4 regions of the Paenibacillus sp. J22R67 genome follow, and region 3 is predicted to be linked to each of the others. Evidence: riboswitches for the same ligand, from Rfam matches in the RefSeq annotation. Region 3 holds a riboswitch; each other region holds the start of a gene.
What was found. A riboswitch is a leader RNA that binds a small molecule or an ion and turns the genes downstream of it on or off. The one in region 3 is predicted to bind ZMP and ZTP.
Positions count from the first base shown of each region.

Region 1: another riboswitch for ZMP and ZTP. It lies ahead of AC58VC_RS16215 (DJ-1/PfpI family protein); the one in region 3 lies ahead of rpiB (ribose 5-phosphate isomerase B).
Region 2: another riboswitch for ZMP and ZTP. It lies ahead of AC58VC_RS26550 (bifunctional 5,10-methylenetetrahydrofolate dehydrogenase/5,10-methenyltetrahydrofolate cyclohydrolase); the one in region 3 lies ahead of rpiB (ribose 5-phosphate isomerase B).
Region 4: another riboswitch for ZMP and ZTP. It lies ahead of AC58VC_RS07745 (GNAT family N-acetyltransferase); the one in region 3 lies ahead of rpiB (ribose 5-phosphate isomerase B).

Region 1 is NZ_JCAUAX010000003.1:934,988-938,194, forward strand. Features, by position in the region: partial or broken gene AC58VC_RS16205 (RNA polymerase sigma factor SigZ) at 158-335, opposite strand; gene AC58VC_RS16210 (SDR family NAD(P)-dependent oxidoreductase) at 548-1,204, shown strand; ZMP/ZTP riboswitch at 1,368-1,446, shown strand; gene AC58VC_RS16215 (DJ-1/PfpI family protein) at 1,506-2,054, shown strand; gene AC58VC_RS16220 (GNAT family N-acetyltransferase) at 2,186-2,557, shown strand; partial or broken gene AC58VC_RS16225 (small acid-soluble spore protein H) at 2,702-2,875, shown strand.
Region 2 is NZ_JCAUAX010000008.1:147,298-150,504, reverse strand. Features, by position in the region: gene AC58VC_RS26565 (hypothetical protein) at 1-17, shown strand, start outside; gene AC58VC_RS26560 (GNAT family N-acetyltransferase) at 143-598, shown strand; gene AC58VC_RS26555 (GNAT family N-acetyltransferase) at 651-1,067, opposite strand; ZMP/ZTP riboswitch at 1,160-1,238, shown strand; gene AC58VC_RS26550 (bifunctional 5,10-methylenetetrahydrofolate dehydrogenase/5,10-methenyltetrahydrofolate cyclohydrolase) at 1,295-2,146, shown strand; gene AC58VC_RS26545 (CBO0543 family protein) at 2,237-2,692, shown strand; gene AC58VC_RS26540 (TolB family protein) at 2,825-3,207, shown strand, end outside.
Region 3 is NZ_JCAUAX010000012.1:31,740-34,946, reverse strand. Features, by position in the region: gene glyA (serine hydroxymethyltransferase) at 1-574, opposite strand, end outside; gene AC58VC_RS31475 (TIGR01440 family protein) at 617-1,222, opposite strand; gene rpiB (ribose 5-phosphate isomerase B) at 1,234-1,692, opposite strand; ZMP/ZTP riboswitch at 1,796-1,876, opposite strand; gene AC58VC_RS31465 (low molecular weight protein arginine phosphatase) at 1,934-2,536, opposite strand; gene AC58VC_RS31460 (manganese efflux pump MntP) at 2,636-3,196, opposite strand.
Region 4 is NZ_JCAUAX010000002.1:357,322-360,528, reverse strand. Features, by position in the region: gene AC58VC_RS07755 (SDR family NAD(P)-dependent oxidoreductase) at 1-281, shown strand, start outside; gene AC58VC_RS07750 (CBO0543 family protein) at 627-1,127, shown strand; ZMP/ZTP riboswitch at 1,192-1,271, shown strand; gene AC58VC_RS07745 (GNAT family N-acetyltransferase) at 1,322-2,395, shown strand; gene AC58VC_RS07740 (FtsX-like permease family protein) at 2,471-3,207, opposite strand, start outside.

The DNA of each region.
Region 1 (3,207 bases), on a different contig from region 3:
GGGATACGCTAACGGATTTTTTTTATTCCATAGACATCAGGAGAAGGTTGCCAACAGCGTTGATCGGCAGCCTTTTCAACTAAAGGGATAGTGCAAAAGAAAGTGTTTAATCCTCACATACTATCTATCTTAGTTACCCTTCTTGTTCGTTGGTTGATCAAGAAGGGTAACGCCATTTGATGTGAAAATCGATAATGTTCCCGTAGTGATCCGATTCAATATGGCAGCAACCAGTCAGCAACTCCTTTAGCATCTCACGCCCGCGCTGTACTCTTGATTGCCCCCGAATAGGAGATCCCAAGCTGTTCACTCAATTCTTTCTGGGAAATTCCTTTCAGAATTATGGTTTAGGAAAGGTAGTCTATTTACATCCGGGTCACAGGGCAGATTCTTTCAGACCAGAAGCTATCAAACGGCTCATTCTAAATAGCGCACGTTGGATTGCTAAACTCGAACAAGAGTAATGAATATTTTTTCGCTTAAGTTTGATAAATTATTATAAATAGGTTATTTCTAAACTAATATCTGAAAGCAAGGTGTGGTAGGAATGAGCGATAAGCCTTTATTAGTCATCGTCGGTTCTGGGCCGGGAGTAAGCTCAGATATAGCCAAGAAATTTGGAAGCAATGGCTTCCGAGTAGTTCTCATAGCAAGAACCAAACCATCATTGGAAAGCAGCTTGAAAGATCTTCGACAGTTATTTATTGAATCGCACGGAATTTCAGCAGATGCATCGGATCCAGAGTCATTAAAAACAGCCTTTGAACAAATAAAAAATCAATATGGAGCCACCGATGTGTTGGTATATAATGCAGCACACATCGTACCAGGGGATCCCCTTTCGATAACCGAACACCAGCTTATTGAAGATTTTAAGGTAAACACTGTCGGTGCGCTGACCAGCGCTCAACAAGTCATCCCGGATATGGTCGAACGAAGACAAGGGACGCTCTTTTTCACAGGAGGCGATATTGCGCTGATTCCAAACCCACTTTATGCTTCTTTATCCGTTGGCAAAGCCGCACTCCACTCGCTTGCGCATTCAATGGCTGAGACGTTATCTCCATACGGAATTTATGTAGGTCAGGTTCTAATCGCTGATCATGTTAAAAAGGGGACGTTTTACGATCCGGACAGGATAGCCGATGTGTATTGGGAATTATATAACAAAAAAGACCAGAGGGAATATTTGTTTAGGGAGTGATTATTGACGTTGTTATATTCAACGAACGTAAGAACTATAGTTCAATCACGACATGAAGGCAGCCGCACACGATCGGCTGCCTTTGCCTGTTGAAGTAACGGGCAGAAAAACGTAATAATTAACTTGATTATTTTAGATTTTCCCGATTACAATAAAGTAAATATTTGGTATATATAACTGGCGAAACGTGGAGTACCACGAGGAAGCACATATTTCATACGCCGTTCGCCTGGGCAAAGTATTTGATCTAAGATCAGATGCTTTTTTTTGTATCCATCCATGAAAGGGACGGTGTTATGGAATGAAATTAGCTTATATTCTTTTTGACAAGATGACAACATTGGATTTTGTCGGTTTCTATGACGCAGTATCTTGGCTAAAAATTCTAAATGCTAAAGAAGATGTGTCATGGGATCTGTGTGCAAAGCGCGAGGAGATTACAGATGATCGTGGTATGACAATAAAGATAAAGCATATTAGCCCAGATTTGTCTAAGTATGATTTGATATTTATCCCCGGCGGAATGTCTACTAGAGAATTGAGATACGGTAAAGAGTTTGTTTCTTGGATACAAAGTGCTCGAGATGTGGAATACAAAGTGTCTGTTTGTACAGGTGCTTTGCTTTTAGGTGCCGCTGGGTTCTTAACAGATAAAATGGCGACAACGAACCCATCTGCATACGAATTGTTGACTCCTTATTGCGCAGAGGTTATTAAGGCCCGATTTGTACGGGATGGGAATATTTTTACTGGTGGAGGCGTTTCTGCTTCAATTGATTTAGGATTGTATCTTGTTGAATCACTTACGAATATGGAAGTGGTTAAAAAGGTCCAAAAGCTGATGGATTAACCTTACTATCAGGCGGGGAAATTGTCTAATATTTTCATGCCACACACTAGTAATGAAAACTGTTAACTTAAGGATCACGATTGAATGTTGTACTAATTTAATAGCTTTCTATATTCAAGGGGGGAACAGGTTTGATTATACGTTTATTGGAAGATAATGACCGAAGTCATGTTGAGAATATTATGGCAAATCATCCGCTTCAATTTCCAAATTTCATCATTGAGAAATACCCACTTAGGTGGGCTGAGTTTCTGGAGAAACAGGATAATAAGATTTGCGGGTATTACGTGGCACATACCGATATTGTTCTCGGTCATGCTGGATATATTTTCGATTTTGAAAAAGGTCTTTATGAAATAGTTGGGGTAGCAGTTCATAAGGATAGTCAACGTAAGGGGATAGGAAAAGCGTTACTTGAAACTATATGTAATCAGGTTCAACTACTTGGCGGGAACAAGGTGATTCTACATACTTTGGGGCATGATGCTCAGGAAATACATTAATGATATATGATAAACAGCATCCGGCGTAGTGCCATTCCAGCTCGGAAAATATAGGGCACCACAGTATATTTGTACGTGCCTTTCCATGAATAGATCCTTTCACATACACAAATAATGTAACTAGTACGTGAAGGAGGCCGGAAAATGAATAATCAACGCGCACAAGAGATTGCAGTTTCACCTACCATGGTTGATGTCACTTATAACGGGAAGCCAATCTACATTCAACATGTCGACGAAGAGAATGAAACCGCAAGAGTTTATCCTTTGGATCAACAAGAAAATGAGCAAAGCGTCCCTTTAAGCAGTTTAGTCGAGAGCTCTCAAATGTTAGATATGGAAGACATTAAAATGGTATGCCCATCCCCTAAATAATTGAAAAGATGATATTAAATGCGTACCTATTGCAACCGAGAGTTCAATATCAACATGAGAAGGCAACGGACTAAATCGGATCCGTTGCCTTTTCTCAACGAAGGGCAGTTTAGCTTCAAGACTGACTTTGCGTAGCCTCTTTCCGCGAATAGCGCCGCCGCCGAATGAAGGAACAGCTTGCGCCGCTCCTCGCAATATGCCATGCGCGGCCGGACCGCTATCACATGGCCAGTGACGGACGTCCGCTCTCGGGACTGTTTGGCAGAGCTCTCATT
Region 2 (3,207 bases), on a different contig from region 3:
TGAATGCACATTTATGAGGAACTGTATAAAGTAACAAATTTTATCGTTCTCATCACAAAAAGGTTTTGACCTTAGGCAAATTCATGTAAAATATAACGTAGAATTAGAGAGTAATCATAAGGAGAGATTCAGAATGACTGTTTTGGACATTAAAATTGATGATTTAACCGGTCCTGAGGTACAAACATTAATCCTTGAACATCTGAAAGGGATGTCAGAGCTTTCACCACCAGAGAGCATGCATGCCCTGAATATTGATGGGCTTAAATCACCGAAAGTCACATTTTGGAGTGCATGGGATCAAGGTCAATTAGCTGGATGCGGCGCAATGAAAGAACTTGACTCCGGACACGGTGAGATAAAATCCATGCGCACTTCGTCAGCCCATCTAAGAAAAGGGGTTGCCAAGCAGCTTCTAGAACACATCATTGGGGAAGCCAAGCAACGTGGCTATCAGCGAATAAGTCTGGAAACAGGCTCCATGGAAGCCTTTGAACCTGCAAGAAGACTTTATGAAAACTTCGGGTTTGAATATTGTCTGCCGTTTTCGGATTACACCGATGACCCGCTTAGTTCATTTATGACATTAAAACTATAAAAAAAAGGCTGCTGGACCAACAGGTCTAGACAGCCCTTTTCTATTTGATCGCCTAAGGCGTTTTCGAATAAACGAAAAATCCGCTTCTTTTTTCCCAACCCGCTGCCGTCCAGAAAGAATGGCCAAGATCATTATTTTCGAGCACAAAAATATGACATTTCTCAATGCCTATTTCTCTTAACTGAGCCAAACTCATCTCTACGAGCCGATGTCCAATCCTTTGTTTGCGGTTTTCCGGATTAACAGCTAGGTGATAGATAAACCCTCTTCTGCCATCATGCCCCGCTAAAATAGTTCCAACGATCCTTTTATCCGCTTCGCAGACGAAACAAAATCCTTTATTTCGATGCAGATAGCTCTCGATATTAGGTTTGGAATCTGCCTCACTTAATACAAGACCTTCAATCTGACTCCACAGTAAAAAGGCTTGTTCATAATCTTCGATTGTCATTTCTCGAATCGTCGACATAGATAAATTCTCCTTAGGATGTACATGTTTTATTCCATCCTATCATACGCATTGAAATCTATGTCATTAATTGTTATGATGAATTCATAGAAGCAACTGTGTGTGACTGGCGGAACATGGGTAACCATGAGGGAGCACATAGATAATCAGCCGTACGCCTGGGCAGAGGTAAGGGGATATCCCCTTACCTCTTTGCGTTTCCAATTTACTCAAAAGGGATGATTAACATGTCAGCAGAAACATTAATCTTGGATGGTAATCGAGTCGCAGACGCCATGAAGGAATCGTTGTTCAGCAGAGTAGAAAATTTGGCCGAAAAAGGAATCGTCCCTTGTTTAGCGACTGTGCTAGTCGGTGATGATCCTGCGTCAGCAACCTACGTACGGATGAAAGGAAATGCTTGCAAGCGACTCGGTATTCAATCTATTCGTGTTGTTCTTCCTGAGGACACGACTACGGAGGAGTTAATTGCGGCAATTAACAAGCTTAATGATGATGATAGCGTGCATGGTATCTTGCTGCAGCACCCAGTCCCGAAACAGATCGATGAAAGGGCAGCTTTTGAGGCGATTCATATTGATAAAGATGTCGATGGAGTGACTACATTGGGATTTGCTCAGAATGCTTTCGGATTTGCTGAGTTCCCTTCCTGCACGCCGGCGGCGATAATTGGAATTTTAGACTATTATAAAATTCCTGTTGAAGGTAAACATGCGGTTGTCATTGGAAGAAGTCCAATCCTCGGCAAACCTGTTTCTTTGATGCTGCTAAATAAGAATGCAACAGTTACGACCTGCCACTCGAAAACAGCGAATTTGGCCGATATCGTACGCTTAGGAGATATTATCGTGGCTGCAGTGGGGAAGCCGCAATTTGTTCAGGGTGATTGGCTGAAACCAGGCGCAATTGTTTTGGATGCAGGCTACAATCCTGGCAACATCGGGGATGTTGACTATGAGGCTTGTAGGAAGGTGGCTTCGGCCATTACACCGGTTCCAGCCGGGGTCGGTCCAGTGACCATAGCAACTTTACTCAAACATACGGTCGATGCTGCTGAGAAATTAGCAAGTAAACGATAAGATAACAGCGGCGTCCCAGACTTTTGTAAACAACATATTTTCGCCAACAACTGGTCATACTAGGGGATCTAGAGTGAAGAGGTGAAAATCATGCTGTTAAACATTATTGTAGGATTTTTAATCCCCTGGGTGTTTGGCATCTATCTGTATAGGAAGTCTCGCATTATTGTTTTTCTTATAAGCCCAATTACGGTCACAATAGCAGGATTAATCAATGATACGGGCTATCATTTGGAATTCTGGGACTTTACTCCATTGATTGAAAATGATGAGACACTTTCGGCTCTTCCGCTTGATTTAGGTCTTTATCCCGTTATGGCGGGTTATATGATTTATTGGATTAGGAAAAATAATCGACATGCGCTCCTGAAAATAGGCTGTTTGTGCCTAGCTACGACTTCGCTGGAATATTTGGCGTTTATTTTTGGCAAAGTAGAATACAGCAATCACTGGAATATAGGTTGGACCTTTGTATCCTATATACTTGCTTATGGCTTAGTTTATTTGTATTACAGGCTTTTGGTAAGATACGGCTATTTCAAATGATAAACTCTTAATTGCTCTTCGGGCCTTTGGTCAGTGTGAGTTGTTAAGAGTTTTTTTGTTGTTATGTATTCAGGAATAATTTGGATCAACATGTTAAAAATACTCCTGTAACAATTGAAGTGGAGGTAACGGATGAAAATAAAAATGATAGTAGTCAGCCTGTTGATTTCAGTTTTATGGTGTAAAGTCGGATTTGCTGAACCCAAGCATTCCATACAAGCTGCGTTTGTACGGGGCGGAGATCTATGGGTCAAAAAAGAGGATAAGGAGCTCCAAGTCACTCTAAATCAACTGGTGAGCGAACCCAAATGGTCGTCTGATGGGAAGTTCATTGCCTACTCTCTTGCCCTCGGAGAACAGAAGCATGAGATATGGGTGTATAGCTTGGAGATGAAAAAACATAACCGTGTGTATCCAGGCGGTGACAATTTTCAGTGGTCTCCCAATAGGAATGATCTTGCTTTTAAAATAGATGGCGTTTTGAATATCGCAAAGGTTAACCGTGATAAAGTGGA
Region 3 (3,207 bases):
CTACATCGTTAGCGATGGAAGCTAGTGCTTCGAAATCGATCGTGCGCGGGTATGCACTTGCACCAGCAACAAGCATGCGAGGTTTATGTTTGAATGCTGCTTTACGAACATCGTCATAGTCGATGCGGAAATCCTTCTCACTAACGCCGTAAGCAACGAAGTTGTATAGAATACCGGAAGCATTAACAGGGCTGCCGTGTGTTAAGTGACCACCATGTGCCAGGTTCATACCCAGAACCGTGTCACCAGGGTTTAGAGCTGCCAAGTAAACAGCCATGTTCGCTTGCGCACCAGAGTGCGGTTGAACGTTCGCATGTTCAGCTCCGAAAAGCTCCTTCGCGCGGTCGCGAGCGATATCTTCTACGATGTCTACGTATTCGCAGCCGCCGTAGTATCTTTTGCCTGGGTAACCTTCAGCGTATTTGTTTGTCAGCACTGTACCCATCGCTTCAAGCACTGCTTCGCTTACGATGTTTTCAGATGCGATAAGCTCAATTTTGTCGCGTTGACGACCAAGCTCTAGATTCATTGCTTCTACGATTTTTGGATCTTGTTTACTTAGAAAGTTTGTCATATGGAATTCCTCCTAAAGGATAGTTTATATCTATAAGTTAACCTAGCAATCCGCATCTGGCGCGGCTTGCTGATAAAGCTGCTCGGCAGCCTCTGGTGTGTAGACAGCTCTTGTGCCGCCAATCAGCTTAGGTCGTGTAAACGCCATAGTCACATAAGCATGACCCATATTCCGCACGGGCGGCCGTGCAGGCACAGCAACCCTACGCAAATGCATCCCGATCAGCGTGCTGCCAATATCGATCCCAGCGTGTGCCTGAATGGTCTCAACGACAACAGGCTTCGCGAAGTGACGATACGCATATGAGGCCATTGAACCGCCGGCTTTTGGCACCGGAATGACCGACACAGGCTCAAGCTGAGGGGAGATCGCGAATAGATCTTCCTCAATGACAAGTGCGCGGTTCAAATGCTCGCAGCATTGAAAAGCCAGATGCAAACCGAACTCACGGCATATGCGCTGCGCTGTTTCAAAAATCGGCCGAGCTGCTTCCAGCGTACCCGATGTCCCAATCCGATGACCGAGTATTTCACTCGTGCTCGTACCAATGACCAGAATTTGTCCTGGCCTTAGATTGCCCACCTTAACCAACTCACGAAGATTTGCTTCCAAATCCTCTGCGATCGTGTGAAGTATGGAATTTGTCATGGTGGCCACCCTTATGGATGAATCGCGAAGCGATCTTCAATGCTTTGCAACTTGTTAATACGGTTCTGGTGACGAACACCTTGCGAAAACTCTGTTTCCAGCCAAATTTTCACGATTTCCTCGGCAACACCCGGTCCGATGACACGCTCGCCTAAAGCAAGTACATTCGTATCATTGTGCTCCCGTGTAGCTTTAGCAGAAAATAGATCGTGGACCAGCGCGCAACGGATACCTGGAACCTTATTCGCGGCGATCGACATCCCGATACCTGTTCCGCAGATCAGAATTCCCTTGTCAGCTTCGCCTGAGACCACATCGTCACAAACCTTCATCGCATAATCCGGATAATCAACGGAATCTGCAGAGCTGCACCCATAATCTATGACCTGATGGCCTAATGATTCAATAAAAGGAATGATAACATCTTTCAAACGGTAGCCTGCATGATCCGCACCTAAGGCAATTTTCATGAATAGAACGCTCCTTTGCTTGTTCGAATTCGACCATTCTATTATATCCCAAAGTCCACCAGAAAACGAAAAAAAGAGCGGACACGCTAGAAATAGCGCGTTGCTCTTTTGCCCAGGCGACCGGCCGTATAGCTCAATGCTCCATTGTGGTTACTCCCACTCGTCGCCAGTTACATTGAGTCTTGCTTGATAGATCCATCTTATCGCATTATACGCGAGGTGTAAAGATGTCTTACGCAAATCATTTCCCAGACTGCGGGTCATCTTTTCGCTCACGAAGTTTTTTAACCAATTTATCTAAACTCCCGCTAATTTCATTCGCCGTCTGCCGGTAAACCTCCAATGGGCCGCCGTAAGGGTCAGAAATATCGTAATCCGGAATTGAATCTTCAAGCAGATAAATCCGATTTCTCTCTTCGACTGTTATCGCTTGTGAAAGAGCTTGCTTAAGCTGAACTTCCGTCACCAGCTTCTCCCTTTCCTCAATTGCCTGAAGGATTCGATGATCGTCCTCTACATATTCTTTGAGTGTAAAAATCTTATCAATCGCACCCGGGAAGCGCTGGATAACCGTACGTTTATGCCCCATCGTCATGGTCAAAATGAGATCTGCCCACTTCACCTCAGACTCCTGAATGGCTAATGAACGAATAGACTCTTTGAACCCTGCTTCTTGTAGCAGCGCTGCACTATTTCGGGAGATCGGAGTGCCCGTCATCGCGGATACGCCAGCTGAACGAACTTCCGCCGCAAGTCCTTCTTGGTGCACCCTGATACGCAGCAAACCTTCGGCTAATGGACTGCGGCACGTATTTCCTGTACAGACAAATAGAATTCGCAACATGAGATCCTCCTAAGAACTTTCCGTAGGAAAGTTTTCTTCGTAAGCATAAGCTGAAACTTTCTAAGAAACATAGGCAGAGCCTGCCCCGCCTCTATTGTATCATAGCAAAAACTTGATCCCAAACGCGAGCAGAATAAGCCCGCCAAACGCTTCGCCATACTCGCCAACCCAGCCGTTCACCCGTCTGCCAACCAATAATCCAGCTACGGAGAGCAACGCGCCGAACAAACCAAATATAAGCACGGTTAACAGGATATCCGTCGCAAACATCCCTAGGGATACACCTACCGAGAACGAATCTATACTGACACTAAGCGCAAAAATCGTCAGCCCCCATAAGGACCTATGATCAAGAGAAGTTGCTTCCTCTCCTCTAATTGAACTATACACCATATGGGAACCCAAAAGAATGAGCAAACATCCGCCAGCTGCAGCAGCCACATTACCAAGGAGAAGCGAGACATATTGCCCCATGAAAATGCCCATTAATGGCATTATGATATGAAAAAGTCCAATCACCATGCTTATTTTAAAAATATCCACCAAGCGAATCCCCTTCATGCCGATACCGATTCCCAAGGAAAAAGCATCCAAACCCAAGGCTAACGCCATGATGAATATGGTGATTATTTGTCCAAATTCAACGCCATTTACGAGCATAAGTGCTGTCC
Region 4 (3,207 bases), on a different contig from region 3:
TTACGATAGGAACGGAAGTTACATCCAATACGATCATGCCAGGTCCAACGCTTTCCGAAAATGTGTATCAAATCATTGAAAGTTTATTTCCCGAGAATATGGCATTTAGTGAAAAAGAGAAAAAGTTTATGGCAGCCAACCTGCCTCACTCCGAAATACAGCGATTTATTCAGCCTTTTGAAATAGGCAGACTTGCTGCATTCGTATGCAGTCCTTATGCGTCCGCGTTTAAAGGAGCTCCAATACGGATGGATGGGGGTATGGTGCCGACCATCTTTTGATACCTACAGAAGGAAACCATTCCCGTATTTTGCTCATCGTATTATTCTATTTACGTGGGCGAATGCTCATCTTAGGAGATAATGAGGGGGGCACTTTGTATGATTACACTCAGAAAAATCACACTTGAAAACCGGCGTTCCATATTTACGACTAATGATTGATAAACGATACCAGAACCGGGGGTATGGCCGGGAAGCCATGGAAAGCTGCGGGTTCCGCGACAATGGGGAAGTTTTCAACAGTGAGTCAATTACTGTATTATCACTCTAATTTGCGTATACCCTTAAATGGATTAGGGAATTATAACTTGTAAAACGAAAGATTCAGTGTTATGAGGTAATCAAATGCTTTTCATTGCTATGGCAATAATAATAATACTTGCAGCATGGCGTTGGGGAGACTGGCGAAATTGGCAAAAATACCATGCTACGATACTGTATTTCTTGCTTGGAGACATATTCTATTTGTTGCTTACCTATCATTATCCGCTATGGCAGCATCAGCCAAAACCGCCAATTCATAGTTATATCGGTACCGAGATGTGCTGTTTGGTATGTTTCGCAGCCACAACACTGATATTTCTAGGTAAATATCCTAAAGGAATTGCGAAGTCAACTTTATGGATTGGATTATGGGTGGTCATTTACTCTTTTATTGAGGTCATTTACTTGCTCACAGGAGCGATTATACATTTTAACGGTTGGACGATGCTTTATTCCGTTCTCTTCAATATCATCACCTTTCCTTTGCTTCGGTTACATTATTGCCGACCATTAGTTGCGTACGCGATTACTATACCAATTGTTATAGCATTATTATTTATATTTAAAGTTCCAATTCGATGAATCAAGGAAAATGGTGTTTTCATCTAGACGACTTTCATTTTTCTAAGTATAATAAAAGGGAATTTCTGGTACGCGTAACTGGCGAAACGTAGAGGACTACGGGGGAGCGCGTATGACGTACAGCCGATCGCCTGGGCAGAGCGTTTGATCCAATGGGTCAGATGCTCTTTTTATTTTCTAGGGAGATGATGACGATGAAGAGGGCAAGGAATGTCGGAGTTCTGTTGTATAAAAGGGTAGATACGTTGGATTTTACCGGTCCTCATGATGTGTTTGGAGTCGCTGGGTACTTGGGTAGCGAATTTCAGGTCTTTACAGTTGCCGAAAAAGAAATCCCTGTGACAACCGTTAGCGGCATCACGATCACGCCACGGTATAGCTTTGATGACTGCCCAGCGATTGACATTCTCATCGTGCCCGGAGGGTTGGGAGCCCGTACAGAAATAACCAACTCAAGACTGATCACCTGGATTCGCGAGGTGGCGAGTCAAGCCTCAATTGTGCTTTCGGTATGTACCGGAGCGCTGTTGCTGGCGAAAGCTGATTTGTTGAAGGGGCTTCGAGTGACAACGAACCGGAAAGCATACGACCTTTTACGGGGCATGGTGTCACCAGATACAAAAGTTGTTGAGAATGTCCGGTATGTCGATAATGGCAAAATTGTCATGTCCGGCGGTGTAACAACAGGGTTCGACGCTGCCTTACATGTTGTGGCGCGGATGTCTAGCGAAGCATTGGCGCTGGAAACGGCTGCGCTTTTAGAATACATTTGGCATGGTAGGTTGGACATACGAAGAGCGATGTTGGAAGATGGAGAAGCGGTGCGTAATCTATTGGTCAGTGCGGCACGGTGGATTGAGCGGACCCAGGGTATTGTGCAGTGGCGCGAAGAAAGGTTTACACAGGCCTATGTGTCCGAACTGATCGAGCAGAATGAGTTATTTGTGGCGCATATGGAGGGTGTGCCTGTCGGCTGCCTATCCGTTCATTGGAAGGATGAAGAGATTTGGGGGGAACGGTTCCACGAAGATGCTGGGTATGTACATCGACTTGCCGTTTCCCGGGACTACCCTGGTATGGGAATAGGTACACGGCTACTCAATTGGGCAGAGGGTTATGCCAGAGAACAAGGCAAATCCTGGCTGCGTCTAGATTGCATGGCTGGCAACGCGGCGCTCAATCGCTATTACATCCGTGAAGGATTCACGTTTTGTGGTCGCTATGAAGCTCAAGGCTGGGCCGCAAGCTTGTACGAACGACGTATTTAAAGTGCGCTACAATTGTTTGAGCATGTAAAATGCCATTGCTAGAAGAAAACTTCTATCAATGGCACTTTTTTTGCTTCAGCTGAAGTTTAGATGTCTTTTTATCACATTCAAATAATTTTTTCTAATAAACAAGAAATAAACGATCTGAAGGAACAAGAAGATGCCCATGACGGTGAACGCGGCTGCACCAACTTCCAACTTAAATATCCTTTGCAAGGCTCCTAAAGCAACGACGGAATGCATAGTGGCCACGAAGTAAGGAAACAGGAACAATACACCAATTTCGATTGAAACAACTTTTTTCATTTCTTTAAAAGTTAAACCGATGTTATGCAATTGCTTATATTTCTGTTTATCACTTTCCTGATCCATGTAAAACTTGTTGTAAATAAAACTTCCTGAAGCTACGAAGAAGATGACGCCTAAGAATATCGATAAGAACATAATTGTGCCGTATGCTCTTTTTTCAGTTTCATAAATATGAGATTTGGATAAAAATAACGCTCTCTGACTATCGCCATATTTCTTCTCATATTCATCATAGATGACGTAGGTGTCAGACCAATCCTTGACATGAAACGCATACTGGGGTTGGGCTTGTTCAACCTCTGCAATGCGATCAAATACCTGATCGGTAACGACATAAATCGTTTGAAATTGATCTTGTAATAAATTCACTCGTACTTCGTCTATGATTCGGATGTTATTTCCTTCAAACGATAGGCGATTTGCAAGATCGTTTTCCGTAGGAGGGACGATTTTAATGGCTTCTTGCTCTTGCAGTGATACGGTTTTCAAGTTTAATTGCTTCG